One region of the Rhodococcus sp. NPDC058639 genome, then DNA from elsewhere that is predicted to be linked to it. Evidence: riboswitches for the same ligand, from Rfam matches in the RefSeq annotation. Region 1 holds a riboswitch; the other holds the start of a gene.
What was found. Region 1 has a riboswitch for cyclic di-AMP ahead of ACFWU2_RS15210 (C40 family peptidase). Riboswitches for the same ligand answer to the same signal wherever they lie in the genome.
Positions count from the first base shown of each region.

Region 1 (15,707 bases):
GAGACCGGTACCGGAGAGCAGGTCGTCGGGGAGCGAGTAACCGAAGAAGCCTTCGAACATCGCCAGGATGAGCAGCAGCGAGCCGATCACCCAGTTGGCTTCACGAGGACGCCGGAACGCACCGGTGAAGAAGATGCGCAGCAGGTGCACCACGATGGACGCGGCGAACATCAGCGCAGCCCAGTGGTGGATCTGCCGGACGAACAGGCCGCCACGAACCTCGAAGGACAGGTTCAGGGTGGTCTCGTAGGCACGGGACATCCCCACGCCGCGCAGCGGCTGGTAGACGCCGTCGTACACGACGTGTGCCATCGAGGGGTCGAAGAACAGGGTCAGGTAGACACCGGAGATCAGCAGGATGATGAACGCGTAGAGCGCGATCTCGCCCAGCAGGAACGACCAGTGTGTCGGGAAGACCTTGTTGATCTGCCGACGGATGCCTGCCGACAGGTGATACCGGGAATCGATATTCTCGGCGGCCTGTGCGGCGCGGGATGGAGTTGCAGTACTCACGGGCGACGCTCCCAAAATGCCGGGCCGAGTGCCTCGGTGAAGTCACCGTTGGCGACCAGGAAGCCCTCTTCGTTCACTGTAATAGGCAGCTGCGGCAGTGCACGAGCAGCGGGACCGAAAATCGGCTTGCAGTACTCGAGTGCGTCGAACTGCGACTGGTGGCACGGGCAGAGAATGCGGTTGCTCTGCTGCTCGTACAGCGAGGTGGGGCAGCCGAGGTGGGTGCAGATCTTCGAGAAGGCGAAGTAGTCGCCGTAGTTGAAGCTCTCCTGGCCCTTGCGCTTGATGGCGCGTTCGGCATCCTCCGTGCGCAGACGGATGAGCATGACGGCGTTGCGGATGCCGCGAAGGCTCTGCAGCAGCGCATGGTCGTCGCCACGGTCGGATTCACGGAACGGGAAGACCGTCTCCATGCCGCCGGCGTCGAGATCCTCCGGGCGAACCAGGACGATGTCCTGGGGCCGTCCGGTGTCGCGGCGCAGGTAGATGGTTTCGCCCTCGTAGTTCGGAGTCCAGCCCGAGACCCACAGCGGCGACTTGTCGCCCTGTGCCCACGGGTTCTTGATCAAGCCGCCGAGCGGCATGATCAGGCCGACGCCGAGTGCGCCGCCACCGAAGATCGCGGTGCGCTTGATCAGCTTGCGACGCGGAAGCGTCGACGTGTCGAGCGAGTCGGCCAGCTCGGCGACGATCGTCTTGCGATCGACATCCGAGGACGGACCGTCGTGGCGATCCTGGATCGACACCTCTTCGGGGATGAACTTCTTCGTGAACTGCACCGCGCCGACACCGATACCGAGGATCGACAGACCCAGGGTCAGGCCGAGCATCGGGGTGTACAGGTTGTACAGGGTGTAGTTCGGGTCGCCCGGGCCCTGGTACTCCCACGGCCAGAACAGGTAGATCGCGATGAACGCGATACCTGCGATGCCGGCGATCGCGAACCAGATCGCGACGCTTCGCTCGGCGCGCTTCTCGGCGCGGGTGCCCTCGACGGGCCACCGATCCTTGCGGAATGCGACATCGACACCGTCGAGATTCGTCCCGAGCGCGACGAGGTCGTCGCGGCTCATCTGTTCGAGGTTCTCGACCGAGTGCTTGTTAGTCGGCGTTTCGCCGCCACTCATGACCTTGCTCCGATCCACAGTGCAGCGCCGACGACGGCGACAATGCCGATGACCCACATCGTCGGACCTTCGGCGGCCGGGCCGAACCCGCCCAATCCGTAGCCGCCGGGGTTCGTCGTCTCGCTGGCCGACTTGACGTACGCGATGATGTCCTGCTTCTCCTCGACCGTCAGCTGACGGTCGGAGAACTTCGGCATGTTCTGCGGCCCGGTGAGCATGGCCGTGTAGATCTGCTGTTCATTGGCCGGATCGAGGTTCGGCGCGAACTTTCCGGACGACAGCGCACCGCCGCGGCCGGTGAAGTTGTGGCACGAGGCGCAGTTCTGGCGGAACAGTTCGGAACCGCGGCCGATGTCGTTGCCGCGGAGCGAAGACTGGGAGATCTCGCCGTCTTCGTCACGGATGACCGTCGGGCCGCCGCCGTTCGCCTGGATGTAGGCGCCGAGTGCGTCGGTCTGGGCCGCGTTGAACTTCGGTTCCTTGCGGAGCGCCTGAGCCTCGTTGCGCGAGGCCGGCATACGACCGGAGGACACCTGGAAGTAGACGGCTGCTTCACCGACACCGATCAGGGTGGGACCGCGGTCCTGCACACCCTGCAGGTTGATGCCGTGGCATGTCACGCAGGAGGTCTCGTAGAGCTGCTTACCCTCGCGGATCAGTGCGCTCTGGTCGTCCTGCGCAGTGGCCACCTGCGGGGCAGGGGTCAACGCGGAGGCGAGGAAGCCGGCGCTGAGCAAGCCGACCGCCAGAACCAGGGCACCCGTGACGCGCCGGCGGAATTTGCGCTGGCGGCGGGACTTGGCAGCGGAAGCTGTCGAGGATCGACCGGGCATGTCACCCTCGGAACCGAGAGGTGGGGATGAACTCATCTGTATCCCTTTTTGTTTTGGGACGGACTGGACGTCAGGGGGCTGCCTGTGCGTTCAGCTGGCTAACGGATGAAATAGATCGTGGCAAACAGTGCGATCCACACGATGTCGACAAAGTGCCAGTAATACGACACGACGATGGCTGCGGTGGCCTGCGCGGGCGTGAACTTGCTGACGCGGGTACGGACCAGCAGGAACACGAAGGCGACGAGGCCGCCGATCACGTGGAGGCCGTGGAAGCCGGTGGTGATGTAGAACACCGAGCCGTACACGCTGCTCGAGATGGTCGTGCCGTGCTCGACCAGCGTGATGTATTCGTAGCCCTGCCCGAGCACGAAGAACGTGCCCATGGCGAGGGTGATGAGGTACCACCGTCGCAGCCCGAAGACGTCGCCGCGCTCGGCGGCGAAAACGCCCATCTGGCATGTGAAGGAGGAGGCGATCAGCACCGTGGTGATCGGAACCGCCAGCCACAGGTTCAAGTGGGTGGGCGGCGGGGGCCACATGCCCTCCGGCGCCTGCGCCCGTGCCACGAAATACATGGCGAAGAGCCCTGCGAAAAACATGAGCTCGCTGGACAACCACACGATGGTGCCGACGCTGACCAGGTTGGGCCGGTTCAACGAGTGCACGCGCTGTGTGATTGCAGATCCTGAAGTCCCTACTGCGCTCGTCACGCTGGCTAGTATGACCCGTCGTAGTACGTCTTGGGCAATCGGGGCCGAAATAGGCGCGTCAGTGCTGGTCGCGCCCCGATAATTTCCCTGGTGGGGTCACTGTGCGGGCCTTCCGGGGACGTGCGAACCTGGTGCAATGAGTACCGGAAGTGGCTTGTGGGATCGGCTCCGCGCGATGGTGTCCCGGCGCCGGGCCCCCCTCGACAGGGAGCGTACGGATCTCGTCGTGGTGGTGTCCTCGTTCGACGACGCCGAGGCATGTTCGGCGGCTTTGACGCGAGGTGCCGAATCGGAGCCGTATTGGACGGAATCCGACGAGGCGGTACTGCGTCACCATCTCACCCTTCCGCCCGACAGCGTCGGCCGAGCCGTCGAGCTTGCCGCGCAGGACGGCTATACCGTCGGTGGCTCCCCGGTGGAGACGCCGCCCGCCGGGGACGCAAGCCTGAGAGCACTGGTGTTGCAGCGCACCCAGGTTCTGGACGCGATGCACTGCGCGCAGGAGAAGTCCCGCATGGTCTCGCTCGCGCAGCGACTCGGTGGTACCGCGCTGGGGTGGGACGCGCTACAGCCCCCGGTATCGCCTGACTAAGCTTCGCGGCGGAGGGCACACCGGTGCCCGGTAGGGAGCGGCATGCGGCGAGGTCAGGTGCGATGAACGCGACTCGAGCGGTGGACGGGACGGTGACGACCTGGTCGTCGGTCCTCGGTGCGCTGACTGCCGGGCACGATCTCTCGCGTGAACAAGCACAGTGGGCGATGGAGGAGATCTTCTCCGACAATGCGACGGCCGCGCAGATCGCAGCCTTCGGTGTCGCATTGAAGATGAAAGGGGAAACCCCCGACGAACTGCGCGCGCTGGCCGACACCATGCTCGGCTACGCCCGGCTCGTTCCCGTCGACAACGATGTGGTCGACGTCGTCGGCACCGGCGGTGACCGCGCCGACACCGTGAACATCTCGACGATGGCGTCGATCGTCGTCGCAGCGTCCGGGATCCGCGTCGTCAAGCACGGCAACCGGGCGGCGTCGTCGAAGAGCGGCGGCGCCGACGTGCTCGAGGCACTGGGCGTCCACATCGACCTCGGGCCGGAGGAGGTGGCGCAGTCGGTGGTCGAGGCGGGCATCGGATTCTGCTTCGCGCCGGTCTACCACCCCGCACTCCGTTTCGCCGCGGCCCCGCGCAAGCAGATCGGCATCCCGACGGCGTTCAATGTGCTGGGGCCGCTGACCAACCCCGCGCGCCCGCGCGCGGGTCTGATCGGATGCGCATTCGAGAACCTCGTCGGCACCGTCGCCGGTGTGCTCGCCCAGCGCGGGAACTCGGCCCTGGTGGTGCGCGGCGACGACGGCCTCGACGAACTCACCACCTCGACCACCTCCACCGTCCATATCGTGCGGGACGGAGAGGTCCGGGTCGTCACCCTCGACCCCACCGACCTCGGCATCGCCCGGGTACCGCTCGAGGCGCTACGCGGTGGCGACGCAGAGAAGAATGCCGCCATCGCCCGTGCGGTACTGGCGGGGGAGGCCGGGCCGGTGCGCGACGCGGTCCTGCTCAACGCGGCCGGCGCGATCGCGGCGTTCCGCGGGATCGGCGACAGTCTCGAGGAGGCGCTCGAGGCCGGACTCGAGGCCGCTGCTGCCGCGATCGACAGCGGCCGGGCCGAAGAAGTCCTCCGGGTGTGGTCCGAGGTGACCACCCGTCTCGGTGCCGCTCCGGGAGCATAGAAGTCCGCGAATTGAAGGTGGGCCCGGACTCTTCGGAGTCCGGGCCCACAGTCGTCCGCCGGGCGGATCAGCTGCCGATCGAGAAACCCGCGTCGACGTCCGCGCTCGAGTAGGACTGAAAAGCGATATGCGTGACGGTCTTCGTCACGCCTTCGACCTTGTTGATGCCGCGCGTGACCACTTCGGCGATCTGCTCGTGGTCGCGGACGCGCACCAGAGCCACCAGGTCGACGTCCCCGGCGCACGAATACACCTTGTCGACCCCGGCCAGGTCGGCCACCGCTTGCGCGGTCTCCGGAATACGGTGCGCTTCGGCGTCGATCAGGACGATGGCGTTGATCATGAGGGCTCCTTGCCTTCCTCGGGTTCCATCAGACTATGTGGTCGTTCGCTCGTCGGGCGCCACGGCGGATACCGCGCGGGCGTCACGTGCTTTCTCGGCCCATCCGCTCCAGCGACCGGCGCCGAGAGCCGGTTCGCACCACCCGTGGCTGGTGCGGACGATACGGACACCCCCGGAGTCCAGCCAGCGTGCCACCAGGCCCAGTTCTTCGGGCGAGGCGCCCCGGAACGGCCCCGGAGCCGGCCGGACCGTCTCCGCAGACGCGACGATGGCGTCCACGACCGGCATCGGCGGCACCCCCCGGGGCGCGACCCCGGCGGACGCGAGTCTTCCCGCCCGCACGACCGCGAACTCCCACCCGCCCTCGTCGCGTGGACGGGCCGCGACGAGTTCGTCCACCGCGGCGAGCGCGGCGAGTCGCTGGGTGCGTCGCAGGGCCAGCAGCGTGCCGGCCGCGCGGTCGCGCAGACGTGCCGCGTTCTCGAACAGTTCGTCGAGGACGAGCCGGTCGAGCCGGCCGTGCAGGTCGTGGAGAACCTTGTCGTCGCCACCCCGGATCACGGCGCGGGCACGTTCGACCTGTCGCGAGTACGCGGCCGCGTCCTGAACTCCGAAGGTCGCGGCTGCACACGCACCCACGGCCTCGGGCAGGCACCGGTCCCCGTGCTTGCCGGTACGGCCGATCCGGCGGGTGCAGGTGCGGATCCCGCACAGCTCGGCGAGGTGGGTCGAAACCTCGGACGCTGCTGTGCGTGCCGAGAACGGCCCGATCGCGTCGGCGGCAGGGGTGCGGCTGACCGCGAAACGCGGGAACGGGTCGTCCGTGAGCACGATCCACCACCCACGGGTGGGGTACTTCGAGCGGCGGTTGTAGGGCGGCGCATGGGCTGCGAGCAACCGGAGTTCACGCACACCCGCTTCGAGGCCGTGGGCGCACTCGACGTGGTCGATGCGGGTGGTCACCGCGACCATTTCGCGCAGCCGGGGGCGCGTCTCCGACCCGGTGAAGTAGGAGCGCACCCGGCGGTGGAGATCGACGGCGGTGCCGACGTAGAGCACTTCGTCCGACGGTCCGCGGAACATGTAGACACCCGGTCGCCGGGGCAGGTGCGCGGCGAGCGTGCGCTTGGCCCGTTGTTCGCTGGTGACGGCCGGGATGTAGTCCCGGAGCTCGGTGAGACTGTGGACGCCCAGATTGCCGACGCGCTCGATGAGCGCGTGCAGGACGTCCACGGTGGCGCGGGCGTCGTCGAGCGCGCGGTGTGTCGGCTGCGTCGAGACGCGGAAGAGCTGGGCGAGTGCCGAGAGTTTCACCGAGGGCGCCTCGTCGCGGCCGAGGACGCGACGCGCCAGTTTGACTGTGCAGACCACCGGGAAACGTGGCCACGCCGCGCCGCACCGGGCGGTCGCGGCTTTGAGGAAACCGACGTCGAATCCGGCGTTGTGGGCGACGAGTACCGAACCCGCGGCGAACTCGAGAAACGCCGGCAGCACCTCGTCGATCTTCGGCGCGGCGTACACCATCGCGGTGGTGATGCCGGTGAGCTGCACGATGTGCGGCGGGATCGCACGCCCCGGGTCCACCAGCGTCGCGAACTCGCCGAGGACCTCTCCGCCGCGGATCTTGACCGCGCCGATCTCGGTGATCGCGTCGTCGCCTGCCCGCCCGCCGGTGGTTTCCAAGTCGACGACGACGAAGGTGGTGTCTCGGAGCGGGGTGTCCAATTCGTCGAAGCCGAGCTGGACTCCGGGCCCGGATTCGGTGAACCGTGGCGGCGACGTCATGCGGCCGAGCCTAGGAATCGGCACCGACACGGCCGCCGGCCCCTCCGCCACAGCCCCGTGCCCGGGCCGTGACCTCACCTCGGAAAACGACGTCGGCGGGCGCGCGTACGGGTGCGAGAGACGAGCGTCACAGGGGTCTTTCGGTTTGGGATACAAGGACGTTCGACTACCTCGAAACATACCGATCGGCCCGGCGCTGGAGCGGTGTCGGAGCGTCGCTGCGTGCGGGTACGCCCGTCCCCGGGATCGGGCCGCGGACCTGGGAAAGCGTCCGCGCGGACGTCGTCGGCACCGGGGTAGAACTCGTCGTGTCGCGCACGGCGCGCGAAGTAAAGCAGACCGGTCGTTATTGCTTCGTTATCGAAGGGGAGCACCGGGCGCAAAAGTGACCGAAATTAAACCAAAAGGGACAATGCTCACGGAAGGCACTCGACTTCTCCGTTGCCGTTTCGTAACCTTCTCGAGACCAAGCGGAGTGTTTTTCCGGCCCACTCCCGTGTCGGAGCCGCTCGGTCACCGCCTAATCGGAGGCTCCAGTCACGGAGGATCCGAGCCGGGGACCCACTTAGTACCTGGGGTGAATCCCTTCAGCCGCTCGCCGGCGAAGGGTAGGGCTGACTTCCGGCCCGAACCCGTCAGCTAACTCGGTCGGCGGGCGAACGGAAGAAATGGAGCACCCCCCTCGTGGTTTCGCAGAACAACAAGCGCACCGTTCGGCGCGCGCTCGTCGCCGGAGCCATCGCGCTCGGCGCAGTCACCGTCTCGGCCGGCCCCGCCACGGCGGACACCGTCAACATCCCCGGAGTCGGATCCTTCGACCTCCCGGCCGGTGTCACCCTGCCGCCCGAGGTCGCCAACCTGATCCCCCAGCAGGCCGGAAACGCCCCCGCGCCTGCGGCATACACCGCCCCGTTCACCTCGGTCGGCCAGCGTGCAGCCGACGCCGCCCAGAGCAAGATCGGGTCCCCCTACGTGTACGGCGCCGCCGGCCCGAGCTCGTTCGACTGCTCCGGTCTCGTGCAGTGGGCCTACCAGCAGGCCGGACTGAACGTTCCCCGCACCAGCTACGACCAGGCATCCGCCGGTCAGGCCGTGAACATCTCCGACCTGATGCCGGGCGACGTCGTGTCGTTCTACGGCGGAAGCCACACCGGGATCTACGTCGGTGGCGGCAACATCGTGCACGCGTCCACCTCGAGCCAGCCGGTGAAGATCGCACCGCTCGACTCGATGCCGGTCGACGGAGCACGCCGCTTCTGATCCGTCGGTATGCAGCTACGTGAGGGTGGGTCCGGCTCAGGCCGGACCCACCCTCACGTCGTAGTCCGGGTCGCTACCACCGGGTAGACACAAACGTATGCCATTCCGTAACCTCATCGAGACCTTTGGAAAGGATGCGCCTTCGTGGTTTCCGATAGGACGAAGCAGGCAATTCGTGCGGTGTTGGCGGTTGCGGTCTTGATGGCGTTGGCCGTCTCCCTCTCGCCCGCGGGGGCGCAGCCGGTGGACGACAGCCCCACGGCAAAGCTCGAACATCTGGCGGACCTGTCCCGTCGGTCCGAACAGACCACCGAAGCCCTTCACAACGCCGGGCTGGACCTCGAGAAGAAGATCGCCGACCAGCAGGCCACCGAGGCGGTTGCCGCCGAGGACCGCGACGCGCTGGACCTGGCGCGCGCCGAGGTCGCCCGGTTCAAGCCCACCGTGGACAAACTCACGCAGGCGAACTACCGGGGGGCCCGCACCAACCGGCTCTTCGCCCTGATGGTCAGTGACTCGCCGCAGCAGATGCTCGACCAGATGGTGCTGCTCGACGTCCTCGGCGCCCAGACGGCCCGCGACGTCGAACGATTCAAGGTCGCCACGGCCGCGGCCGCCGAAGTGGCCGCCTCGTCGGAGCGATCGGCGGAAGCCGCCGCGGTCGCGGCCGAGGAGGCACAGGTACTCCGGGACGATCTGCAGCGCCGCAAGGCCGAACTCGAAGCCGATATCGCCGGCGTCCTCGACGCCTTCGACGCGCTGAGCGACCAGGAAAAGGAAGTGCTCGCAGGCACTCCGTTCCCGCCCGGTCTCGACGCCGACACGATCCTCCAGCACCTCGTTCCCGGCACCGGTGGGGGCGCGCTCCGCGCTGCCATGACCCGGATCGGCGACCCGTACGTATGGGGCGCAACCGGACCGAACCAGTTCGACTGCTCGGGACTCGTCGTGTGGGCGTACAACCAGGTGGGCAAGACCCTGCCGCGCTCGAGCCAGGCCCAGGCGCAGGGCGGCATCCCCGTCTCGCGCGACAACCTTCAGCCCGGCGACGTGGTGATCTTCTACGACGATGCCTCCCACGTGGGCCTCTACGCGGGTGACGGCAACATCGTGCACGCCTCTACGTTCGGTGTACCCGTCAAGGTGCAGTCGATGGCCAGCTTCCCCTTCCACAGCGCACGCCGGTACTGACCGCGCGGGCGGCCCCTTACACTGGCCGCCGTGCCTGCGCCTGCGTCGACAAACCGTGATCGGCGGTGGGAACGTCTCGGCTTGGCCGGGCTCGTTCTCGCTGTCGTCACTGCCGGTGTGCTCCTCGTCGTCGCGCCCGCGGACTCGGCCGACACCGAGCAGACGACCCGCACCGAACTGCAGTCGCTGGTCGATCGCTGGGCGGATGCGGTGCGCCGCGCCGACCGCGCCGCGCTGGCGACGGTGATCGACCCGGCCGCCACAACACTGCTCGAGGCCGAAACGCTGCGCGCGGAGTCGCTCCGGGCGGTGCCCCTCGCCGATTTCGGATACGAGCTGGGACCCGAACCGGACCTCGACGTACCCACGACCCTCACCGCAGCGTTCGGCGCGGACCCGGTGCGTGCGCACATCGTCTATCTCCGCTACGCGGTCGACGGTGTCGACGAGGAACCGACCCGCCGTCCCGTCACGGCGTTGTTCGTCGAGCGGTCCGGCGGATGGCTGCTCGCAGACGATGCGCCCGTGATTCCCGGAGCAGTGACGTGGCGCGGCCCGTGGGACCACGGACCGCTCCATGTCGCGGAGGTCGCGACCTCCGGAGGCAGTTCGCTGGTGATAGGGCCCACCGACCGCCGCGACCTCATCGAGGCGACGGCGACCGAACTCGACTCCGCGGTCGACGCCGTCTCCGACGTGTGGGGAGAGGAATGGTCCCGGCGCGCCCTCGTCGTCGCGACGGGATCGCGGGAGGAATTCACACACCAGGTGGGAACCCGCCACGACGGGGAGGAAATCGCAGCCGTCGCGGTCTCGGACGCCGTCCGGCCCGGAATGGACACCGCGACCGGACAGCGGATCGTCTTCGCTCCGGATGCGGGGGAACGCCTGACCGCTCAGGGTCTGCGCGCCCTGCTGCGGCACGAGATGGTGCACATCGCCACCCGGACCGAGACGGTCGACGGCTCCCCGCTGTGGATCCTCGAGGGTTATGCCGACTACATCGGGTACCGCGGAACGGGCACGGACTTCGCGGGCGGCGTCACCGCGAACGACCTTCGCCGGATCGCACCGACTCTCGTCGCGGATTCTCTCCGCAACGGCCTACCCCGGGCACTACCCGACGATTCCGAGTTCACAGCAGGTGAGGGCGCACGCAGCGCCTACGAGAAGGCGTGGTCCGTGGCGGCGTTCACCGCCGACGAGTTCGGCGCCGACCGGTTGACGTCGCTGTACCGAGCGCTCGCGACGGGACCGGCCGAGCCGGACGAGGTCGACGACGCGCTCCGGGAGGTCGTGGGACTCGGGACCGACGACTTTGTGGGCCGGTGGGGCGACTGGGTCTCCGAACGACTCACCGTGGGCTGAACCCACCCGTCCACCCGGACTCGGCCCGGGCATCGCTACGGTGTAGCCATGTCGCGAACTCTGCTGGTCACGAATGACTTTCCGCCCCGACCCGGCGGTATCCAGTCGTACCTGCAGGCGTTCACCGGGCAGTTGCGTCCCGAGGATCTCGTTGTCTACGCACCTCGCTGGCGCGGGGACAGTCACGTGAAGTTCGACGCGCAGCAGCGGTACGAGGTGGTGCGGCATCCGACGACGCTGATGCTCCCCACCCCGGACGTCGCTCGACGCGCAGCGCGCCTGGTATCCGAGTACGGCTGCGAGAGCGTGTGGTTCGGAGCATCCGCACCGCTGGCGCTGATGGCTCCCGCCTTGCGACGAGCCGGGGCGGAGCGCGTGATCGCGAGTACTCACGGCCACGAAGTCGGCTGGTCGATGGTGCCGGGCGGACGTCAGGCCCTACGCCGGATCGGCGACCACACCGACACCATCACCTATGTGAGCCGCTACACGCGCAGCCGATTCGCGTCGGCATTCGGCCCGCATGCCGCACTCGAACACCTCCCGTCGGGAGTGGACACCGACGTTTTCTGCCCGGACCCGGTCGCACGCGCCGAGTTGCGCGCCCGCTACCGGCTCGGCGACCGCCCGACGGTGCTGTGCCTGTCGCGGCTCGTCCCGCGCAAAGGCCAGGACATGCTGATCCGCGCCCTGCCCGAGATCCGGCGCCGGATCGACGGCGCGGTGCTCGTGATCGTCGGTGGTGGACCCTACGAGGACCGGCTCCGCGACCTCGCACACCGCACCGGTGTCACCGACCATGTCGTCTTCACCGGTGGCGTCCCCGCTGCCGAACTCGCGGCCCATCACACCATCGCCGACGTGTTCGCCATGCCGTGCCGGACCCGGGGAGGCGGACTGGATGTCGAAGGACTCGGCATCGTGTACCTCGAAGCGTCCGCGACCGGTGTCCCTGTGGTTGCGGGGCGGTCCGGGGGCGCTCCCGAAACCGTGCGGGACGGGGAGACCGGATTCGTCGTCGACGGCACGTCGGTGACCGCGATCGCGACGGCCGTCAGTGGAATCCTCGCCGACCGGGACCGCGCCGCGGCGATGGGCGCGGCGGGACGCGAATGGGTGTCGACCGAGTGGCGATGGGACGTGCTGGGCGCAAAGCTGCGCCGATTCCTCGAGGTGGAGCCCGTGCCTTCGGCGACGGATCCCGATCGGCGGGGCGACGGACGGACACCGTCGGCGGGTATGTGAAGCTGTCCCCGTGAGCAGCATTCAGGTGGCGGACCAAACCTTCATCGCCGCACCCCCGGAACGGATCGCGACCGCCCTGGCGTCGCCCGCGCGATGGCGCGAGTGGTGGCCCGAGCTCGCGCTCACGGTCCGGGAGGACCGAGCCGAGAAGGGCATCCGATGGGCCGTCGCGGGCCCGCTGAACGGAACGATGGAAGTGTGGATCGAACCGGTTCTCGACGGAGCCGTCGTCCACTACTTTCTGCACTGTGAACCGACGGGTGTCGCACCGTCGCGCATCGCATCGGTGAACATCGCCGGCATCACCCGCGAGCGGCGCGTCGCGGGAAAGAAGATGGCGTTCGAGGTGAAGGCACGCCTCGAGGCAGGTCGTCCGGCGGGCGAATCCCCGCGCCTCTGACGGCGGAGCCGCCGGATACGGTGTGATAGACAACGGGCGACGGCGCCGAGCGCGCTGTGTCGGGTGGACGGACGAAAGGGAGCATTCATCGCATGGCCGATAAGACCAAGAGGTCGATCACCATCGATGCGCCGGCCGATCGGGTCATGGCTGTCATCGCCGACTTCGCCGCCTACCCCACATGGGTCGAAGCCGCCAAAACCGTCGAGGTACTGAGCACCAGGCCTGATGGTCTCGCGGACCGGGTCCGCTTCGTGCTCGACGCCGGAATCGTGAAGGACACCTACGTCCTGCGATACCAGTGGGCCGAAGACGGCCGCGCCGTGAGCTGGGAACTCGAATCCGGAGAGATCCAGAAGGCGCAGTCCGGCTCGTACGTTCTCAACGACACCCCGGACGGCGGAACGGTCGTCGACTACCAGCTCACCGTGGACGTCAACATCCCGATGATCGGACTGTTCAAGCGCAAGGCGGAGAAGGTCATCACCGACACCGCGCTCAAGGAACTGAAGAAGCAGGTGGAGGGCTGAGCACCTCGAGCGAGGCCACCACCCCCGCGCGCGTGCGTGTGTTCTTCGGCAAGGGCGGAGCAGGCAAGACCACGCTGGCCGCGGCGACCGCGCTCGGCATCGCCCGCACCGGGGCACCGGTGCTGATCGCCTCCATCGACCAGGCGCATTCGCTGGCCGGTGTCCTCGACGTTGCCCCCGGTGACGGTGTGCGCTCGGCAGGGGACGGGGTCGACCTGATCGAGATCGATTCGCTCGCGTTGCTCGAGCAACGCTTCGCGAGCCTGGCGTCACTGGCGTCGATCGCCGCGGGCCATGAGCACGGCGACCGCTTCGCTCTGCCCGCGCCCGAAGAACTCACCGGCCTTCCCGGGGTGGAGGAACTGCTCGCCCTCTCGGAGGTGGCGCGCTTGGCCGACAGCGGACGCTGGCACACCGTGATCGTGGACGCCCCCGCATCGGCGGACGCGGTGCGCATGCTCGCGGCGCCGCGCACGATCTCGGACTATATGGATCGCATCTGGCCGCAGCACAGCCGCGTCGAGGCGGCGATCGGGCCGGACCCGCGCCTGACGGTCGTGGTGGCGTTGTTCGACCGGGTTCTCTCGGGGATTGCCGCCACCCGCGACCTGTTCGAGAACCCGGACAGGACCACCGCCGTGCTCGTCTCCACTCCCGACCGTGCGGGTCGTGCGGAGATGGTCCGGCTCCGCTCGTGGGCCGCCCTGATCGGCCTGACCCTCGAGGCCGTGATCGCCAACGGGATCGTGCCGGCGTTCGACGGCGACGGCCCGGCCGCGCGGTGGCTCGCGCGCCGGCGTGCCGACCAACTGGCCGTGCTCGACGAAATGACCTCGATCGTCACCGAGGTGCCGGTGGTCGGGTGTGAGCAACGCGACGAAGAACCGGTAGGGTGGGCGTCTCTCGGAGACCTGGCGACCGATCTCCGGGATCTCCGCGATCCGGCCACCCTTCGGGACGGCATGGAACGGATTCGCGTACAGCACGAGTCGGGGACGGGGGTGGACGCGGTGTATGCGATGCGGATGTATCTGCCGCTGGCGGATCCGGCGTCGCTGACATTGGGCCGAGTCGACGACCACCTTGTGGTCGGTGCCGACGGCATCCGCCGTCGGGTGCACCTCGCCTCGGTGCTGCGCAGATGCACGGTCTCCGACGCGGAGTTCGACGGCACCGATCTGCTCGTGCACTTCGTGCCCGACCCGGCGGTGTGGCCGCAGTGAGCAACAACGACCACGACGCTCTCCTCGCCGACCTGCGGGTCCTGGCCGACACGGTCCTCGACTACTTGGACGGCGTGGCCGAACAACTTGCCGGTCGCGGCGACGTCTCGGGACCGGTTCCGGAGGAGCCCGGTGCGCACGCCGACGCAGGCGAATCCGGGCGACCGGCGACCACCGGGTGTTCCTGGTGCCCGGTGTGCGCGGTGGTGGCGCTGTTCCGCGGGGAGAACCACGAGTTGCTCACGCTCCTCGCATCCCAACTCGCGGCGTTGATCGCTCTGGTACGCGAACTGCTCGAGCGGTATCTCCCGGGACGGCCCGACCCGTCGGCGCCCACGGATCCGACGCCGCCTGAGCCTCGCGACAACGGCGGGGGATTCGTGCCGATTTCCGTCACCATCCGCCCCTGACGCCGCAGGCTGTAGGTATGAACCCGGACCTGCGGCAGCGCGATTCATCCGACCGCCACACGATCGGAATCGACGTGGGCGGCACCAGCATCCGCGCAGCGGTGGTGAACCGTGCCGGTGAAGTGGTGGATTCGGTGCGAGCACAGACTCCCGGGTCGGCCCCCGTGCTCGAGGACGCCCTGCACCGCGTCGTACGGCACCTCGCCGAACGTAACGACGTCGCTGCGGTCGGTCTTGCGGTCGCGGGTTTCCTCACGGCCGACTGCACGACCGTCCGATTCGCTCCGCATCTCCCGTGGGTCGGTGCCCCGGTCGGGGCGACGCTCTCCGAGAGATTCGGGCTGCCCGTGGTGCTCGAGCACGACGCCAACGCCGCGGCGTGGGCCGAATATCGGTTCGGGGCGGCGGCAGGGAGCAGAGTTGCGGTGGTCGTCGCGCTCGGAACCGGGATCGGTGCCGCCCTGCTCATCGACGGTCGGCTGTACCGCGGGGCCTACGGCGTCGCGCCGGAACTCGGTCATCTCCAGGTAGTGCCGGACGGGCGGCCGTGCCCGTGCGGCAAGCGTGGGTGCTGGGAAAGATACTGCAGTGGAACAGCACTCGTCGATACCGCGGTAGAGATGCTCGCCGCGGACCCCGGCAGGTCTCAGCTCGCGGCACATGTCGACGCCGATCCCGGTTCGCTGACCGGGCGCCGGATCGCCGGCGCCGCACAGGACGGCGACCCGCTCGCGGTGGCCGCGATCGCCGAGTTCGCTCGTTGGCTGGGGTTGGGACTGGCGATGGTGGCCGACATCTACGACCCCGAAATCATTGTGGTCGGAGGTGGGGTGTCCGGTTCGGCGTCGTTGTTCCTCGACGACGCCCGAGAGCGCTACGCCGCCGCGACCACCGGTGCCGGACATCGGCCTCTCGCGCGGGTCCGCGTGACCCAGCTCGGCGACGCGGCCGGGCTCGTCGGGGCGGCGGACCTCGCGCGGGCGGCCATCGAGGGGTGAGATCCGTGTCACCTCGGCGGCGTTGCGTGGGGCCGGG
Region 1 is NZ_JBHXRF010000007.1:97,297-113,003, forward strand. Features, by position in the region: gene ACFWU2_RS15170 (cytochrome bc complex cytochrome b subunit) at 1-513, opposite strand, end outside; gene ACFWU2_RS15175 (ubiquinol-cytochrome c reductase iron-sulfur subunit) at 510-1,640, opposite strand; gene ACFWU2_RS15180 (cytochrome c) at 1,637-2,509, opposite strand; gene ACFWU2_RS15185 (heme-copper oxidase subunit III) at 2,572-3,186, opposite strand; gene ACFWU2_RS15190 (hypothetical protein) at 3,323-3,778, shown strand; gene trpD (anthranilate phosphoribosyltransferase) at 3,841-4,917, shown strand; gene ACFWU2_RS15200 (Lrp/AsnC family transcriptional regulator) at 4,985-5,260, opposite strand; gene ACFWU2_RS15205 (DEDD exonuclease domain-containing protein) at 5,294-7,045, opposite strand; cyclic di-AMP (ydaO/yuaA leader) riboswitch at 7,553-7,715, shown strand; gene ACFWU2_RS15210 (C40 family peptidase) at 7,730-8,305, shown strand; gene ACFWU2_RS15215 (NlpC/P60 family protein) at 8,450-9,496, shown strand; gene ACFWU2_RS15220 (hypothetical protein) at 9,527-10,864, shown strand; gene ACFWU2_RS15225 (glycosyltransferase family 4 protein) at 10,913-12,109, shown strand; gene ACFWU2_RS15230 (polyketide cyclase / dehydrase and lipid transport) at 12,120-12,509, shown strand; gene ACFWU2_RS15235 (SRPBCC family protein) at 12,602-13,039, shown strand; gene ACFWU2_RS15240 (ArsA family ATPase) at 13,072-14,262, shown strand; gene ACFWU2_RS15245 (hypothetical protein) at 14,259-14,672, shown strand; gene ACFWU2_RS15250 (ROK family protein) at 14,690-15,670, shown strand.

Region 2 (15,707 bases), on a different contig from region 1:
GCGACGTCGTTCGCACTGCGGGCGGTGCTGGCGGTGGTCCTGGTGTTCAACTTCGACAGTTGGGCGCTGTATCCCGCGGCGCTGGCGATGATGGTGCTCAGCAAATCGTTCGCCGTGCTCAAATCCGCGGTGACGCCCCGAGTCCTGCCACCCGAGATAGACCTGGTGCGCGTCAACTCGCGACTGACCGTGTTCGGTCTGGTCGGCGGCACGATCGGCGCCGGTGCGGTCGCCGCGGCCGCAGCCTGGGCGTTCGGCTCGTCGGGTGCGCTGTGGCTGTGCGCCGCCATCGCGGCGTTCGGCGCCTACCTCAGCATGCGGATCCCCGCGTGGGTGGAGGTCACCGAAGGTGAAGTTCCCGCGACGCTGTCGTACCGCGGGTCCGAGGCACCGACCGAAGTGCTCGACACGAAAACCGAAGTCATCCACACGAGCAACGGCAAACGAAAACAACCTCTCGGCAGGACGGTTGTCACCGGTCTCTGGGGCAACGGCACGATCCGCGTTCTCACCGGGTTTCTGACGTTGTTCATGGCGTTCGTCGCGAAGGCCACGACGGACCACGATCCGATCATGCAGGCCGCGACCCTCGGCCTGGTCGGCGCCGCTGCCGCGATCGGCAACTTCGCCGGCAACGCGACGGGTGCGCGGATGACGCTCGGACGTCCCGCAGTGATCGTGGTGCGCTGCGCCGCCGCGGTGGTGATCGTCGCCGCGATCGTCGCCGCGACCGATCACGTGCTCGCTGCCGCGCTCGCCGCGCTCGTCGCCGCGTGCGCGAGCGCGCTGGCGAAGGTGTCTCTGGACGCGTCACTCCAGCAGGACCTTCCCGAAGAGTCGATCGCGTCCGGTTTCGGCCGATCCGAGACCGTACTTCAGCTGAGCTGGGTCCTCGGTGGCGCGATGGGCGTACTGCTCCCCACCGAGTTGTGGCTGGGCTTTTCCGTGGTGACGGTCATCTTGATCCTGGGTTTCGCACAGACTCTGCTCACCTACCGTGGGAGCACGCTCCTGCCGGGACTCGGTGGACGCAGGCCAGAACACGTCTCCACAGAGACAGGCACCGGGCGGACCGTTCGTCCCGGTGGACACGCAACCGGAAATGGGAATCGATGAACCTGCAAGCTCGGACGAAGAAGACGATCGCAGTGATCGTGGTGGCCCTCGTGGTCGTCGCGGCGGCTTTCACCGTGGTGGTGTGGAAGCTCGTCGACTCCGCCGAGCCCACGCCGCCCCAGATCACCGCCTACGCCGCCGGGACGGCGGTGACCGCGGACCCCACCCAGTACTGCAACCTCTACCTGGAGGACTGCACCGAGAACGCGATCACGACGCTGGCCGTGCCTGCGGGCTACCCCCTCCAGCTGTCGCTCCCCGCGGAGATCTCCGACGCTCCGTGGCGCCTCATCGCGGTGTACGGCGACGTCGAGACCGGCGAGACGTTCCTGGACGGTGTCATGTTCGAGTCCGGCGCGCAGCGCGCCGTGACCGTGCCCAGCGACCCGTCGATGCAGTTGCTGGGTGTGGAAGTTCAGCTCCCGTCGGCCGTCGTCGACGAGGCGGGCGAACCGATCGCGCACGCTGTGTGGGCTATTCAGACGTTCTGATCCCAGACCTTCGGGTCAGCGCCAGGGGGCAGTAGTCCGAAAAGCGAATGGCGCATCGGGTCCGTTTCCGGATCCGATGCGCCACAGGCTCGAGGCCGACGTACAGCCGCGTCAGAAAGTCAGTGATCGAGTTCCCGGGCGATTGCGCGCATGACCTCGGAGATCGTCTGCCCCGCCTTGCGGTCCGGGTAGCGTCCACGCCGCAGGTTGGGTTGAACCCCCGCCTCGAGCAGCTTGATCATGTCCTCGACCATGCCGTGCAATTCGTCGGGTGAACGCCGCTTCTGCTGGGGTGCCGCTTCGCGGCGGCCGGCGGTCTGGCGGAGCGTCGGCTGCTCGAGCAACTCGACCTTGAGCGCTTGCGGACCCCGCCGGCCCACTGCCATGCCGAATTCGACACGCTGCCCGGGCTTGAGCGCCTCGACGCCGTCCGGCAGCGCGGAGGCGCGGACGTAGACGTCCTCACCGTCGTCCTGGGACAGGAATCCGAATCCCTTTTCGACGTCGTACCACTTCACCTTGCCGGTTGGCACCGCGCTCACCCGCTCCTCGACAGCCGCGCCCCGTGGGCACGCGTGGATTGCACAACAACTGGACATGCACAACGCGCCCCGACTCGGTTGGAGCGGGACGCGTAGACGATCCCCAGTGTACCCCGAGCCATTTGCCCGGTTCCGTCCGCAGAGGACTACCGTGGACGCGTGGGTACTTCTTCCTCCGCTTCCCCCAGACCTCCCCGCAACGGCCTCCTGAAGGCCGCTGTGGCGTGCTTCGCCGTCGGCGTCGTCGCGGTCGTCGCCATCTTTTTGATCCCCGCACTCACCGACGGGACACCGGGTCTGGTGCTCTATCTCCTCACCTTGGCGTGGCCGCTCGGTTTCGCTCTCGCTATCGGGTTCGCCCTGCAGTCGGGCCGTCGCGCCCGGAACGGACGGAATACATGAGGGTTCTGCTGAACATCATCTGGCTGGTTTTCGGCGGCCTGTGGCTCGCCCTCGGCTACTTCCTTGCCGGTGTGGTCTGCTGCATCCTCATCATCACGATCCCGTTCGGCATCGCGTCGTTCCGGATCGGTGTCTACGCGCTGTGGCCGTTCGGCAAGACGACTGTCGACAAGCCGGGCGCGGGCGCGGCGTCGCTCATCGGAAATGTCATCTGGATCCTGGTCGCGGGCATCTGGCTGGCTCTCGCCCATATCACCACCGCGATCGCCATGGCGATCACGATCATCGGTATCCCCTTGGCCATCGCCAATCTCAAAATGGTCCCGATCTCTCTGATGCCGCTCGGCAAGGAAATCGTTTCGGTGGATTCACGCCCTCAGTATGTGTGACGTTAGTCACATCACGGTGCAGTAACAAACGAGCGTCGAAACAGGATTGAGTGGCTACGCCCGCGACTACCTGCACCTTCTCTGACGCGCACGCCGCTCTACCCACGGTCCGGCCGGACTAGTCGTGCGTTATCAAATGGTGACACTCCCCCGCCCAACCGTTACGGTCATGACCGGTCGAACCGCCTGGCTCGGCCGGTCCGAATCCGCCGCGCCAAATTCCTGTCCCGCGGACTCGGAGGTCCCAACGAAAGATCCACGGGACAGGAAACGGGGGACCCACCGGTCTCCCAGGAAATCGCCCGGTTCGCCGGACAATTTCCAGGAGGCCCGGGCCGATGCGCGAGCAACGACCCTAGGGGTGAAGCCGTACCGCTCCACGGAGCGTGCGACCCGTCACAGACGGGACGCGACGGCCGGGCTACCTCTTCAGCCCGAACCCGACAGCTGACCTCGTAGGTGCGTACGGAGAGGAAATTCGGAACATGAGCGGACGCCATCGCAAGCCCTCCAACACCGGTCGTACCGTCGCGAAGTTCGCGCTGACCGGCGCAGTCCTCGGTGTCACCGGCGTCGCCTTCGGCGGCACCGCTGCGGCAGCCCCCGACTCCGACTGGGATCGCCTCGCACAGTGCGAGTCCGGCGGCAACTGGGCCATCAACACCGGCAACGGCTACCACGGTGGCCTTCAGTTCTCCCCCAGCACCTGGAACGCCTACGGCGGTGGCGACTACGCCCCGACCGCAGCAGAGGCCAGCCGCGAGCAGCAGATCGCTGTCGCCGAGCGCGTCCTCGCCGGCCAGGGATGGGGCGCATGGCCGTCGTGCTCCTCGAGCCTGGGCCTGTCCAGCGCTCCGACCGAGCGCGCCGTCGACGCCACTCCGAGCGCACCGTCGGCACCGAGTGTCAGCAACCCCGTGCCGCAGCTGCCCGAGGCTCCCGCACTGCCGCCCGAGGCTCAGAACATCATCGCCGGCTTCGAGCAGGGCGTCGAGGCTCTCCAGGACGCCGGCATCCAGCTCGATCCGAGCGTCCTCGACGCCGTTCGCGCCGTTCTCCCCCAGTAATTCCCCACAGACACGAAAGAGCCCCGCACCGATCCGGTGCGGGGCTCTTTCACGTGCCGTGCAGGGTGAACGACGCAGTCCACCCTCGCTACGCCCGGCCTCTCGCGAGGCCGGGCCAGACGAAGAATCAGCGGTTGATGACCGTGCGGGGATGCGTGTAGGGCAGGTCCTCGACCGGGAGCGGAAAGACCATGTCCTCGCCGTACGGCGAAAGGGGGCCGGAACGCGTGGAGGACAACTCGGTGACCGCATGGTCTCCGTCGGCCAGCTCGGGCCATCCGTGGTCGACGTACTGTTTCTTCGAAGAGGTAGCCATGCCGCTCATTTTGGCAGGTGAGTTCGTGGTGGGCCACCTCAGGTCTCTAATCTGAAACGGATGACCTCGACCACGCCTGCGCCCGACACCGCACCGGACTCCCTCGCCCGGTGGCTGTCCGGTCGCCGCGACACCGAACTCGCTGCTGCACTGCACGCGCGGCCCGACTTGGTCGTACCCCCACCTGCGACGATGACTGTTCTGGCGAGTCGCGCGCAACAACGGGCTTCGGTCTTCCGCGCCGCCGACGAACTGACCACAGCCGACTTCGGGATCATTGCCGCTCTGGCGGGCCTCGGTGCCGTGGACGCCGCCGTGCCGCGAAGCACGCTCCTCGAAGCACTCGGGGGCCGCCTCGGCGCCAAGGCGACCGATCGCATACTCGACAAGCTCCGAGGGTTGCTGCTCGTGTGGGGCCCCTCTGACGCCCTGCGACTCGTCGCCGCATCCGTGGACGCCGTTCCGTGGCGGATCGGCCGGGCCGGCGACGCCGACCTTCCGTCCCGGGAGGAACTCGAGGGGATGCTCGCCGAGCTCGAACCCGCCCAGCGCAGCATCCTCGACACCCTTGCCCGGACCTCGCCGGTGGGACGCACCCGTGACGCGGCACCGGGCACTCCCGAGGACCGGCCCGTCCAGAAACTTCTCGCCGCAGGATTGCTCGTCCGAATCGACGACGAGACCGTGGAACTGCCGCATCGCGTGGGCCAGGCGATCCGCGGCGATGCGCCGTTCGATCCCGGCTCGCTGACCGCGCCGCGCACCTCCAAAGCCGTTCGCGCACTGACCGATGTCAATGCCACCGCTGCCGGCGCCGCGCTCGAACTCCTCCGGCACTGCGAGGACCTTCTATCCACGCTCGGCGAGCAACCCGCCCCCGTTCTGAAGGCCGGAGGGCTGGGAGTACGTGAACTCCACCGTCTTGCGAAGGCCGTGGGTATCGAGGACCCGCACGCCGCGTTGCTCGTCGAGGTGCTCGCTGCTGCCGGTCTCCTCGCCCGCGGTATTCCCGACCCCCCTCCGCCGGGAGATATCGACGACTACTGGGCTCCCACCACGTCGGCCGACGGCTGGCTCACGGCACCCCCGGCTCACCGCTGGGCCGTTCTGGCGGGCGCGTGGCTGGATATGCCCCGCCGACCGTGGCTGGCGGGTCGACGCGACCAGAGCGACAAGCCGATCGCGGCGCTGTCCGACGAAGTGAAATCCGCGACCGCCGTCCGCGACAGGCGGCTACTGCTGGAGGTTCTCGCCGACGTCCCCGGCTCCGCCCCCACCGTCGCAGACATCCGCGCTACCGCGGCGTGGCGCAGGCCGCGCTGGGCGGGCCGATTCGACCTCGACACCGTCACCGAAACCATCCGGGAAGCCACCGCACTCGCCCTCGTCGCACACGGCAGCCTCTCCTCCGCCGGCAAGGCTCTCCTGCACGGCGGAGACGCCGAGTCGGAGATCGCCGCGGCCTTGCCCGAGACGGTCGACTACGTACTCGTCCAAGCGGACCTGACGATCGTTGCTCCGGGTCGTCTCGTGCCCGAACTCGCCGATCGCATCGCACTGGTCGCCGACATCGAGTCGGCCGGCGCCGCGACCGTGTACCGGATCAGCGATGCCAGCGTGCGGCGGGCGCTCGACGCCGGAGTGGGCGCGGGTGACCTGCATGCGCTGTTCGCCGCCCACTCCCGCACCCCGGTGCCGCAGGCGCTCACCTATCTGATCGACGACGTCGCCCGGCGGCACGGACGGCTCCGCGCAGGAGTGGCGAGTTCGTTCGTCCGCGCCGACGATCCCGCCCTGCTGGCGGAGGTGCTCTCCGCGCCCGTTGCGGCCACGCTCGCCCTACGCGCCGTCGCCCCGACCGTGGCGATCTCGCAGGCGCCGCTCGCCGAGGTACTCGCCGAGTTGCGTGCCGCGGGTTTCGCGCCCGCGGGCGAGGACTCGTCGGGCGCGGTCGTCGATCTGCGCCCACGCGGAGCCCGGGTCACGGTGCCCCGGACCCGCGCGCGCTACGCGGGGCCCATGCCTCCGAACGAGGAACAACTCGCGACCCTCGTCCGCACCCTGCGTGCCGGAGACCGTACGGAGTCCGCGTCGTCCGGCGCGTCCGCTCGCGGGGACGGCAGCCGAACGGGAGGCACAGCGACCCTCGCGCTGCTGCAACTCGCGCTGCACGCACACCGCAGCATCACCCTCGGCTACGTCGACGCGCAGGGCGTGGCGACGCGCCGCATCGTCGATCCGGTTGCTGTCGGCGGCGGGCAACTCGAGGCCTTCGATCCCGCATCGGGAACCGTCCGCAGTTTCGTGCTGCACCGCGTGACATCGGTTGCGCTCGTCGACTGACGATGACAGATTCCGCGCGGACCCCGTGACTTCTGCGACCGGTTAAGCGTCCACCGGCGCGACCCGGATCAGATTTCCGTCCGGGTCGGCAATCACGAAAGTGCGACCGTAGACGTCGTCGTGAGGCTTCTCGACAATCCCGACTCCGGTGGCACTCCACCGCGAGAAGATCTCGTCCACCTCGGAGGCGTGCCCCGGAACGGTGAGGCCTATCTCGGAGGTGCGGGGCGTGCCCGGGGTGGCGTGGTCGCTCCGGCCGGCCCACACTGCGAACTCCACCCCCGGGGCCACCTCGAACGCGACGTAATAGGGACTGACGAACACCGGTTCGATGTCGAACAGGGTGCTGTAGAACGTGGTCGCCGCATCCACGTCGCGGACGTAGACGAGAAACAGGTTGGGTGCGGGCATCGGTCGGGCCTCCTCGGTACTTCGTTGCTCGGACGGAACCGACACAACCCCGCAATCGCGTCAGAACGTGTCATGTTTTCCGCGAGGATCGGGATTTGTGAAGGCCACTCGACTGCTCGCACTGCTCTTGCTCCTGCAAACGCGTCAGCGCATGTCGACGAGTGAGCTGGCCGAAAGGCTCGAGGTGTCCCGGCGCACGGTGCTGCGGGACGTCGAGGCGCTTTCGGCTGCCGGCGTGCCCGTCTACGCCGAACGTGGCCGGCACGGGGGCATCGTCCTGCTCCCCCGGGGCGCGCCTGAACGCCTCCCATCTCGAGCCCGCGGAGATGGAGGCGTTGTCGATAGCAGGCCTCGACCGGGCGCAGCTCGAGCAACTGGGCCTGGACGGATCCCGCGACATGGCCGTCCGCAAGATCGCGGCGCGTAGGGCGGCAGCGGGGGCCGGACCGAGCCTGGCGGACTTGGTCGTCGTCGACAATGCCGGCTGGCTCGGTCCGCAGCGGGACACGGCGAGCGTGGCCGACCTGGCGCTCGACCCCCTGAACCTGCCCCGCCTGCGGGTGCGTTATCGGAGCAGCGGCGACGACCGTGCCTTGTCCCGCATCCTCGATCCGTACGGCCTGGCGGCGAAGTCGGGCAGGTGGTACCTCGTCGCCGACGAGGAACAGCGACCACGACTGTTCAGTCTGGAGCGGCTCGACAGCTACGAGGTCCTTCCCGAACCTGCGAGACTCCGCACGGGTCACGACCTCCGCTCGGTGTGGGCCGGGCTCGTGCGCCGCACCGAAACGCCGGGCCGGGTCGCCGTCCGTGCACGGCTACGGGAAGATCGGCTCGACCTCGCCGGACGCATTTTGGGTTCGCGGCTCGAAGACGTCGAACCGCCCCACGACGGATGGTGCCCCGTGACGATCGTCTATGCGGACGTCGAGTCGGTGCGACAGCTTCTGCAGTTCGGCAATCACATCGAGGTTCTCGCGCCTGCGGACGCACGCCGGCGGATAGTCGAGCTCGCGTCGGATCTCGTGCGGAGGCACGCCCCGCCGACGACCTGACCCCGGCAGGCTCGGTCACACCGCCGACGCCGGGTCACCGATCGCGGACGAGCACGAACGGCGACGCCGCGAGACGGGACCACGGTCCGCCCGCGAATGTCAGACCGAGCAGCGTGCCGTCGTCGAGGGAGCGGAACTCGTCGCGCACCCAGCGCCAGGGCACGGGCACGGACCCCTGTGGTCCGGCTCCGTAGGACACGACCAAGGCTTCGCTGCCGTCGAGCCACGAGGCGTCGGTGGAGACCGTGGCGGGCAGGCTGTCGCACAGGGTGCCGTCGCCGTCGCGAAGCACATTGACGACGCCGCCCTCCCCGTCGAACCGCTTACCGTGCCAGCGGCGCATGCCTCCGAGGGCAATGGCGCGCGGCGCGACCGCGCGAAGGAGTGCCGGACCCACGAAGGCGGCGCGGTACGTCCCCTGCACATCGGCCGGGGCGGGAGCCTGCAACTCGGAGAACCGCGTCCGCAGTCGCCCCAGGGACTGCGGCAGTGCGTCGATCGCATTTGACTGTTCACCGTGCACGACATCCTCCTTCGCCCGGCCGCACGGGGTGCGGCGCAGTGTTCGCCGTCACAACCTACCGCCGTCAACTTTCGTGTGGTATCGCGGTGCCGACCGACCCTTTCCAGCGCGACTGGCTTTTTTCTGTAAATGGGTTATGGTCTGGACTTGTCGAGTGTTCGACCATTCCCGAAAGGATCGACAATGGCCGACAAGGGCAAAACTCTGAAGAAACCGTCGCAGTCCCTCAAGGAACGGCGCGCGGAAAAACGTCAGAAACAGACCGAGGACACCGAATTCATCAAGAAGCGCAAGCGGCACTGACGGACTTCCGACCACGACGACCTCAGGACACAGAGTGACCACATCCTCAGCCACCCTGCTGGACGACCTGTACGAGCAGTTCACGGGCATCGCGGAACGTGCAGAAGCCGACAGTTCATCGTCGCCCTTCACGCACGGCTTCCGGTCCGCACTCGCGCGGGCACGCCTGTTCGTGCTCGACGCGCAAGCCGGTGAATTCTCCCGGATGGTGTGACTCTCGGTTTTTTTCGGAATTCGGCAACAAAGAATTAGAAGACAGGATTTCACAAGTGAAAAGGACGATGTCGGCCCTGGATAGAATTCAGGAACGCCTCGAGCACGAATTGGATTCTTCACCGGCACTGTCGGAAAAGGACGCGGGCTATCGCTCCGGAATTTCCGAAGCGCTGGTGTGCTTGATGGAGGTGCGTCGCTCTCTCACAGGGTGACGTCGGCGGCACACGAGGCCCGTGGGTGGCGGACCACGTCTCCAGTCAGGAGAATAGGAGAGTTCTACTCTCTATCCCAGGAGGCATTCGTGGCCGACGGACCCTTGATCGTCCAGTCCGACAAGACCGTGTTGCTCGAGGTCGACCACCCACGTGCCGCCGAAGCCCGACAAGCCATCGCGCCGTTCGCCGAACTCGAGCGCGCCCCGGAGCACATCCACACCTATCGGGTGACACCGCTCGCCCTGTGGAATGCGCGGGCCGCGGGCCACGACGCAGAGCAGGTCGTCGATGCGCTGGTCAGTCACTCGCGTTTCGCGGTCCCTCAGCCTTTGCTCGTCGACATCGTCGACACCATGGGCCGCTACGGGCGACTGCAACTGGTGAAGAGCCCCGTCCACGGCCTCACCCTGGTGAGCCTGGACCGTGCGGTTCTCGAAGAGGTGCTCCGAAACAAGAAGATCGCCCCCATGCTCGGCGCCCGCATCGACGACGACACCGTCGTGGTGCACCCCAGCGAGCGTGGCCGCGTCAAGCAGATGCTGCTCAAGATCGGCTGGCCGGCCGAGGATCTTGCCGGTTACGTCGACGGTGAGGCGCACCCGATCACCCTCGACATGGAGTCGAACCCCTGGCATCTGCGCGACTATCAGGAGATGGCGGCGGATGCGTTCTGGGCCGGCGGATCGGGTGTGGTGGTGTTGCCGTGTGGGGCCGGGAAAACGATGGTCGGCGCAGCCGCCATGGCGAAAGCCGGCGCCACGACCCTGATCCTGGTGACCAATACCGTCGCGGGGCGGCAGTGGAAACGCGAACTGATCGCGCGCACCTCCCTCACCGAAGAGGAGATCGGCGAGTACTCCGGGGAGAGGAAAGAGATCCGGCCCGTCACGATCGCCACGTATCAGGTGATCACCCGCAAGACGAAGGGCGAGTACCGCAATCTCGAGCTGTTCGATTCCCGGGACTGGGGCCTGATGATCTACGACGAGGTGCATCTGCTTCCCGCACCGGTGTTCCGGATGACAGCCGACCTCCAGTCGCGTCGTCGGCTGGGCCTGACCGCGACCCTCGTGCGCGAGGACGGTCGTGAAGGCGATGTGTTCTCCCTGATCGGCCCGAAGCGCTACGACGCGCCGTGGAAAGACATCGAGGCCCAGGGGTGGATCGCCCCAGCGGACTGCGTCGAGGTGCGGGTCACGCTCACCGATGCGGAGCGGATGGCCTACGCGGTCGCCGAGCCCGAGGAGCGGTACAAGCTGTGCTCGACCGCCCGAACCAAGATCCCGGTGGTGGAGTCGATTCTCGCGAAACACGCCGGTGCTCCGACGCTGGTGATCGGCGCCTACATCGACCAGCTCGACGAGCTGGGTGCCGCTCTCGACGCCCCGGTGATCAAGGGGTCGACCCGGAACAAGGAACGCGAAGCGCTGTTCGACCGGTTCCGGGCAGGTGAGCTGGGCGTGCTCGTGGTCTCGAAAGTCGCGAACTTCTCCATCGACCTGCCCGAGGCGTCGGTCGCCGTGCAGGTGTCCGGAACGTTCGGGTCCCGGCAGGAAGAAGCCCAGCGTCTCGGCCGGCTGCTGCGACCCAAGCACGACGGTGGACAGGCCCACTTCTACTCCGTGGTCGCCCGCGACACCCTCGACGCGGAGTACGCCGCCCACCGGCAGCGGTTCCTCGCGGAGCAGGGGTACGCGTACCGGATCACCGACGCCGACGATCTCCTCGGACCGCAGATCGGCTGAGACCCTCAGCCACCGAGCGTGCGCGCCGGCGCACCTCGGCTTCGCGGTTGCTTCCGGTGAGTGGGGTCGCGCGCACGGCCGATATGCTGAGTCACGTGCGCCGATTCGAGTTTCCCGTCGACCTGCCCCACGCCAAGGCCGTGAACCAGACGCTCGCGGAGGTGCGCAGTCTGCGTCGATCCGCGGTGATCGTGGCGTTGTTGTGCGCCGCGGGCGCGGTGTGGCTCTTCGTCCTCGGCCACGCCTGGTCGTACATCGTCGGATCGGTGCTCGTCGTGGCGGCGGTGACGTCGGTGTGGGTCGCGTTGTGGGCTCCCCGCAAAGTCGGCACGATCGAGGACCTCTACCGCGACAGCCCACTGGTACCGGCGCTGGTCGCGACGACCCGGGCCCGTGGTCTGACCCTGCTCGCCCTGATCGACATCGCCAAGCCCACCGACGGTGCGGCGGAAGGCGGCGGACGTCATCATTACGCCCTCGTCACCCGGGACGTCCAGGCCATCCCGGGGCACCGCGCGAAGGTGGGCGAACGGGTTCCCTGTGTCGCCGTGCTTTCCGACCGCACCACACGCAACAAGTCCGGGGTGTGGCAAATGGTCAGCCCGATGCCTCTTGCGTGGGCCACCCGCGATGCCGCGGTCCTGGCGAAGGCCACGGCGGCGATCGACGAATCCGAGTGGAAACTGCTGAAGTCCAAGCTGTCCTCGGCTGACGAGATCAACGCCAGCGACGAGCGACGAGTCGAACTGGACCTGAAGGAACTTCCACCGGAACTGCGCTGACATGCAGCCCTCGATCCTCACCGACGGCACCGTCGTCCTGTCCGTCCCCGGAAGCGGGGACATCGACGCGATCACCGAAGGCTGTAGTGATCCGGCGGTCGCGAAGTGGACCACAGTCCCCCACCCGTACACCCGTGCCGACGCCGCCAGGTTCGTGGAGGACATCGTTCCGCACAAGTGGGACAACGGTTTTCCCGACTGGGGAATCCGCACGAGTCGCGATGGCACGCTGCTCGGAATGATCGGTTTCGTGCAGCACGGCAGCGCGGCGCCCGAGATCGGTTTCTGGCTGGCTCCCGGGGCCCGTGGCCGCGGAATCGCCACCGCCGCCGCACGTCTGGTGTGCGACTTCGCTTTCGGCCCGCACGGGTTGCAGGCGTGGCGCGTGGAGTGGCGAGCGCTGGTCGGCAACGTGCCGTCCGCGGCCGTCGCGCGCCGCCTCGGTTTCCGGTTCGAGGGGGTCGCCCGGCACGGCCTCCTGCAGCGGGGAGTCCCGCGCGACGTGTGGGTGGCGGCCCTGTTGCCCGACGACCCCCGCGAACCGGCCGACGGCTGGCCGGTCTGACTTTCCCTACGCGAGGTGCGGAAGCACCTCCTGCTCGAACAATTCGAGGCCCGTCGTGTCATAGGCCGCCTCGGGGAAGTAGAAGATCGCGTACTCGAGTCCCTGCTTCTTCAGCGCCGTGAGGTTCTCGACGATCTGCTCGGGTGTTCCTACCGCGGGCATACCCCGGAATGCGTCCAGCGCCCCGTCCGCCTTCTCGGCACCGACGATCGGTTCGAGTCGTGCACGCAGCGCCTCGAGCCTGTCCTGCACCTCCGCTTCCGTCCGGCCGATCGCGACGTTGTAGTTGGCGGACCGCACGATCGCATCGAAATCCGTGCCGACGTCGGCGCAGTGCTCTCGCAGCACCTGCGACTTGTGCGCGAATCCCTCGGGGGTTCCGTCGAAGTTGGTGTACTGCGCGTACTTCGCCGCGATCTTCAACGTCACCTTTTCCCCGCCGCCGGCGATCCAGAGCGGGATCCCGCCTTCCTGGAGGGGCAGTGGACGCACTATCGCTCCGTCGACCTGATAGTGCTTGCCGTCGAGCGTTGCCGTGCCCGTGGTCCAGGCCTGCCTGAAGATCTGGACGCCCTCGTCGAGGCGGCGCAAACGTTCTCCGGCGGACGGGAAGCCGTAGCCGTAGGCACGCCATTCCTGCTCGTACCACCCACCCCCGATACCCATCTCCACTCGGCCGCCCGAGATGATGTCGGCGGTCGCAGCCACCTTCGCGAGATACGCAGGGTTGCGGTAGCTCATGGCGGTACACATCTGACCGAGCCGTACCCGGCTCGTCACGGCACCGAATGCGGACACCAGAGTCCACGCCTCGTGGGTGGCCTCGTCGGTGGGTTCGGGGACGGTGTGGAAATGGTCGTACACCCAGATCGACTCCCACGGTCCCTTGTCGGCGCGTAACGCGAGATCGCGCATGACGGGCCACTGATCGGCGGGATCGATACCGACCAGGTCCAGTCTCCAACCTTGAGGGATGAAAAGTCCGAAACGCATGTGGGTCCTCACTCGAGTCGACGATCTCTGTTGCCTGGGCAAGTATCCCCCGATTCGGTACGGACGATGCCGTGTTCTCCGCCGATGGGCGTCCGCGCACGAGACAGGACCAGCGGAAACCTCGATGGGACAGTCTTATTCGGTGCGGTACCGGCGGCCGACGTCGTCGAGCCGTGCTCGCAGCGCCACCAGGATCGGGCGCTGTCCCTTCACCAGCTTGGTTTCCGCCTCGGAGAACGTGATCCAGCGGGCATCGTCGACTTCGGGAATCGTCAGCCGCTTTCCCGACCGGGGTGGCCACTCGATCTCGCACGTGTTGCTCGAGACGAACCGGAGGTCGGCGTCGGTCTCGCCGGAGTAGACACTTACGACCTTGCCCGACGCCTGCCGATAGCGACCGAGCAACGACAAGGGCACGTCCGGCGGAGGAAAGCCGCATTCCTCCTCGAACTCACGGGCCGCGACTTCACGAGGCTCCTCCTCGGGTCCGTACTCACCCTTCGGCACCGACCAGGCGGCGGTGTCCTTCCCCGTCCAGTACGGGCCGCCGGGATGCACGAGCCACAGCTCGAGCAGTCCGGTGTCGTCGATGCGGTAGAGCAGCAGACCTGCGCTCGTCACCGGCATCGCTCACCTCCGTGCACCGTGTCGGATGCACCCGGAGTCCTGCCCACGACGGTGATCCTGCTCGTAGCATCGAGAATATGCGCGCGTCCGGCCTTGCGGAATCATTCGAGGAACACCGCGCCCATCTGTTGACGGTCGCGTACCGGCTCACAGGCAGCGTCGCCGACGCCGAGGACGCGGTGCAGGACTCCTGGCTTCGGCTCGCGACCGTCGATGCCACCGAGATCGACAATCTGCGTGCGTGGCTGACCACTGTCGTGGGCCGGCTGTGCCTCGACAAGCTCCGGTCCGCCGCGGTACGACGCGAGAAGTACGTGGGGCAGTGGCTGCCGGAACCGATCGTCACCCCGCTCGGCGGCACCAGCCCGCCGGACCCGCTCGAACAGGTGGTGCAGCACGAGGACAACCGGCTCGCAGCGCTGATCGTCCTCGATGTACTGCCGCCGCCGCAACGCATCGCGTTCGTCCTCCACGACGGGTTCGGCGTGCCGTTCGACGAAGTGGCGAGCATTCTCGGGGTCGGGTCGGCAGCGGCGCGGCAACTCGCCTCCCGCGCTCGCCGTGCTGTCGCCGACACACCGCCTCCGACCCCGACCGCCGAGCACGAGAACGCCGTCGCCGTACTGGTGGCGGCTTTCGCGGCGGGTGACATCGACGGCGTGATCGCGGCCCTGCACCCCGATGCGCGGCTGATCGGAGACGCCGGTGGCACCACCCCCACCGCGCTCAACGTGGTGGTCGGTGCCGAGAAGTTCGCCCGGTTCTTTGCCGGGTTGATTCGCCGGTACGGCCCGGAGTCGTTCGCGGCGTTCGAGCCGGTCCGCGTCAACGGCGAACTCGGCCTGCTCAACCACGGGTTTCGCGGCGACGGTCAGCGCGGTTATCCGCCCCGCGTGACGGGATGCACGGTACGCGACGGCCGGGTCTGGGCCGCCTACGATCTGGCCAACCCGGAGAAATTGCGGCGCGGCGTCCTCGTACCCCTGGGCCGGCGCTGATCCGTCGCCCGGACCCCGGCGTCACCGCTAGGGTCGGCGCATGGACCAGCGTCTCAGTCTCGTGACCCTCGCCGTCGAGGACGTCGACCGCGCCCGGGAGTTCTACGTGGACGGACTGGGCTGGTCCGCGGTGGTCGAAGAACCCGGCGAAGTGGTGATGATCCGTGTCGGCGCCCACGTGATCCTGTCATTGTGGGCCCGCACCGAATTCGAGGCGGAGGTCGGCTCGACCTCCTGGAGCGGCGTTCCGCCCGTCACCCTCGCCCACAACGTCGCGACCCGCGACGAAGTGGACGCCGTGCTCGACACCGCGCGCCGGGCCGGCGCCGATCCGGTGTCGGGCGGCACCGACCGCCTGTGGGGTGGCTACACCGGTTATTTCGCCGACCCCGACGGCTTTCGCTGGGAGATCGCCTGGAATCCGGGCTCGATCGCCGAGATCGTGATACCCGAGTAACTCACTTTCCCGTCGCCGCAGCGTCGTCCGCCCACGGCACGCGGCACGCGTCGGTGCTGAAGCCCTGTTCCTGGATGCCCAGTGCCGAGTTCATCCGGCCGCGCATGTTCTCGAGGGCGATCTGGTAGGTCAGTTCCACCACCCCGGCCGC
Region 2 is NZ_JBHXRF010000002.1:403,176-418,882, reverse strand. Features, by position in the region: gene ACFWU2_RS04945 (MFS transporter) at 1-1,116, shown strand, start outside; gene ACFWU2_RS04940 (DUF2771 domain-containing protein) at 1,113-1,607, shown strand; gene ACFWU2_RS04935 (cold-shock protein) at 1,727-2,140, opposite strand; gene ACFWU2_RS04930 (hypothetical protein) at 2,309-2,551, shown strand; gene ACFWU2_RS04925 (YccF domain-containing protein) at 2,548-2,940, shown strand; cyclic di-AMP (ydaO/yuaA leader) riboswitch at 3,176-3,418, shown strand; gene ACFWU2_RS04920 (transglycosylase family protein) at 3,426-4,007, shown strand; gene ACFWU2_RS04915 (hypothetical protein) at 4,135-4,323, opposite strand; gene ACFWU2_RS04910 (helicase-associated domain-containing protein) at 4,384-6,666, shown strand; gene ACFWU2_RS04905 (VOC family protein) at 6,709-7,077, opposite strand; partial or broken gene ACFWU2_RS04900 (HTH domain-containing protein) at 7,145-7,303, shown strand; gene ACFWU2_RS04895 (helix-turn-helix transcriptional regulator) at 7,332-8,132, shown strand; gene ACFWU2_RS04890 (hypothetical protein) at 8,167-8,655, opposite strand; gene ACFWU2_RS04885 (hypothetical protein) at 8,993-9,172, shown strand; gene ACFWU2_RS04880 (DNA repair helicase XPB) at 9,476-11,134, shown strand; gene ACFWU2_RS04875 (DUF3239 domain-containing protein) at 11,230-11,916, shown strand; gene ACFWU2_RS04870 (GNAT family N-acetyltransferase) at 11,918-12,481, shown strand; gene ACFWU2_RS04865 (LLM class F420-dependent oxidoreductase) at 12,488-13,474, opposite strand; gene ACFWU2_RS04860 (NUDIX domain-containing protein) at 13,610-14,101, opposite strand; gene ACFWU2_RS04855 (sigma-70 family RNA polymerase sigma factor) at 14,179-15,099, shown strand; gene ACFWU2_RS04850 (VOC family protein) at 15,140-15,556, shown strand; gene ACFWU2_RS04845 (carboxymuconolactone decarboxylase family protein) at 15,558-15,707, opposite strand, start outside.
Region 2: linked by a shared signal. The riboswitch ahead of ACFWU2_RS04920 (transglycosylase family protein) and the one ahead of ACFWU2_RS15210 (C40 family peptidase) in region 1 are both predicted to bind cyclic di-AMP.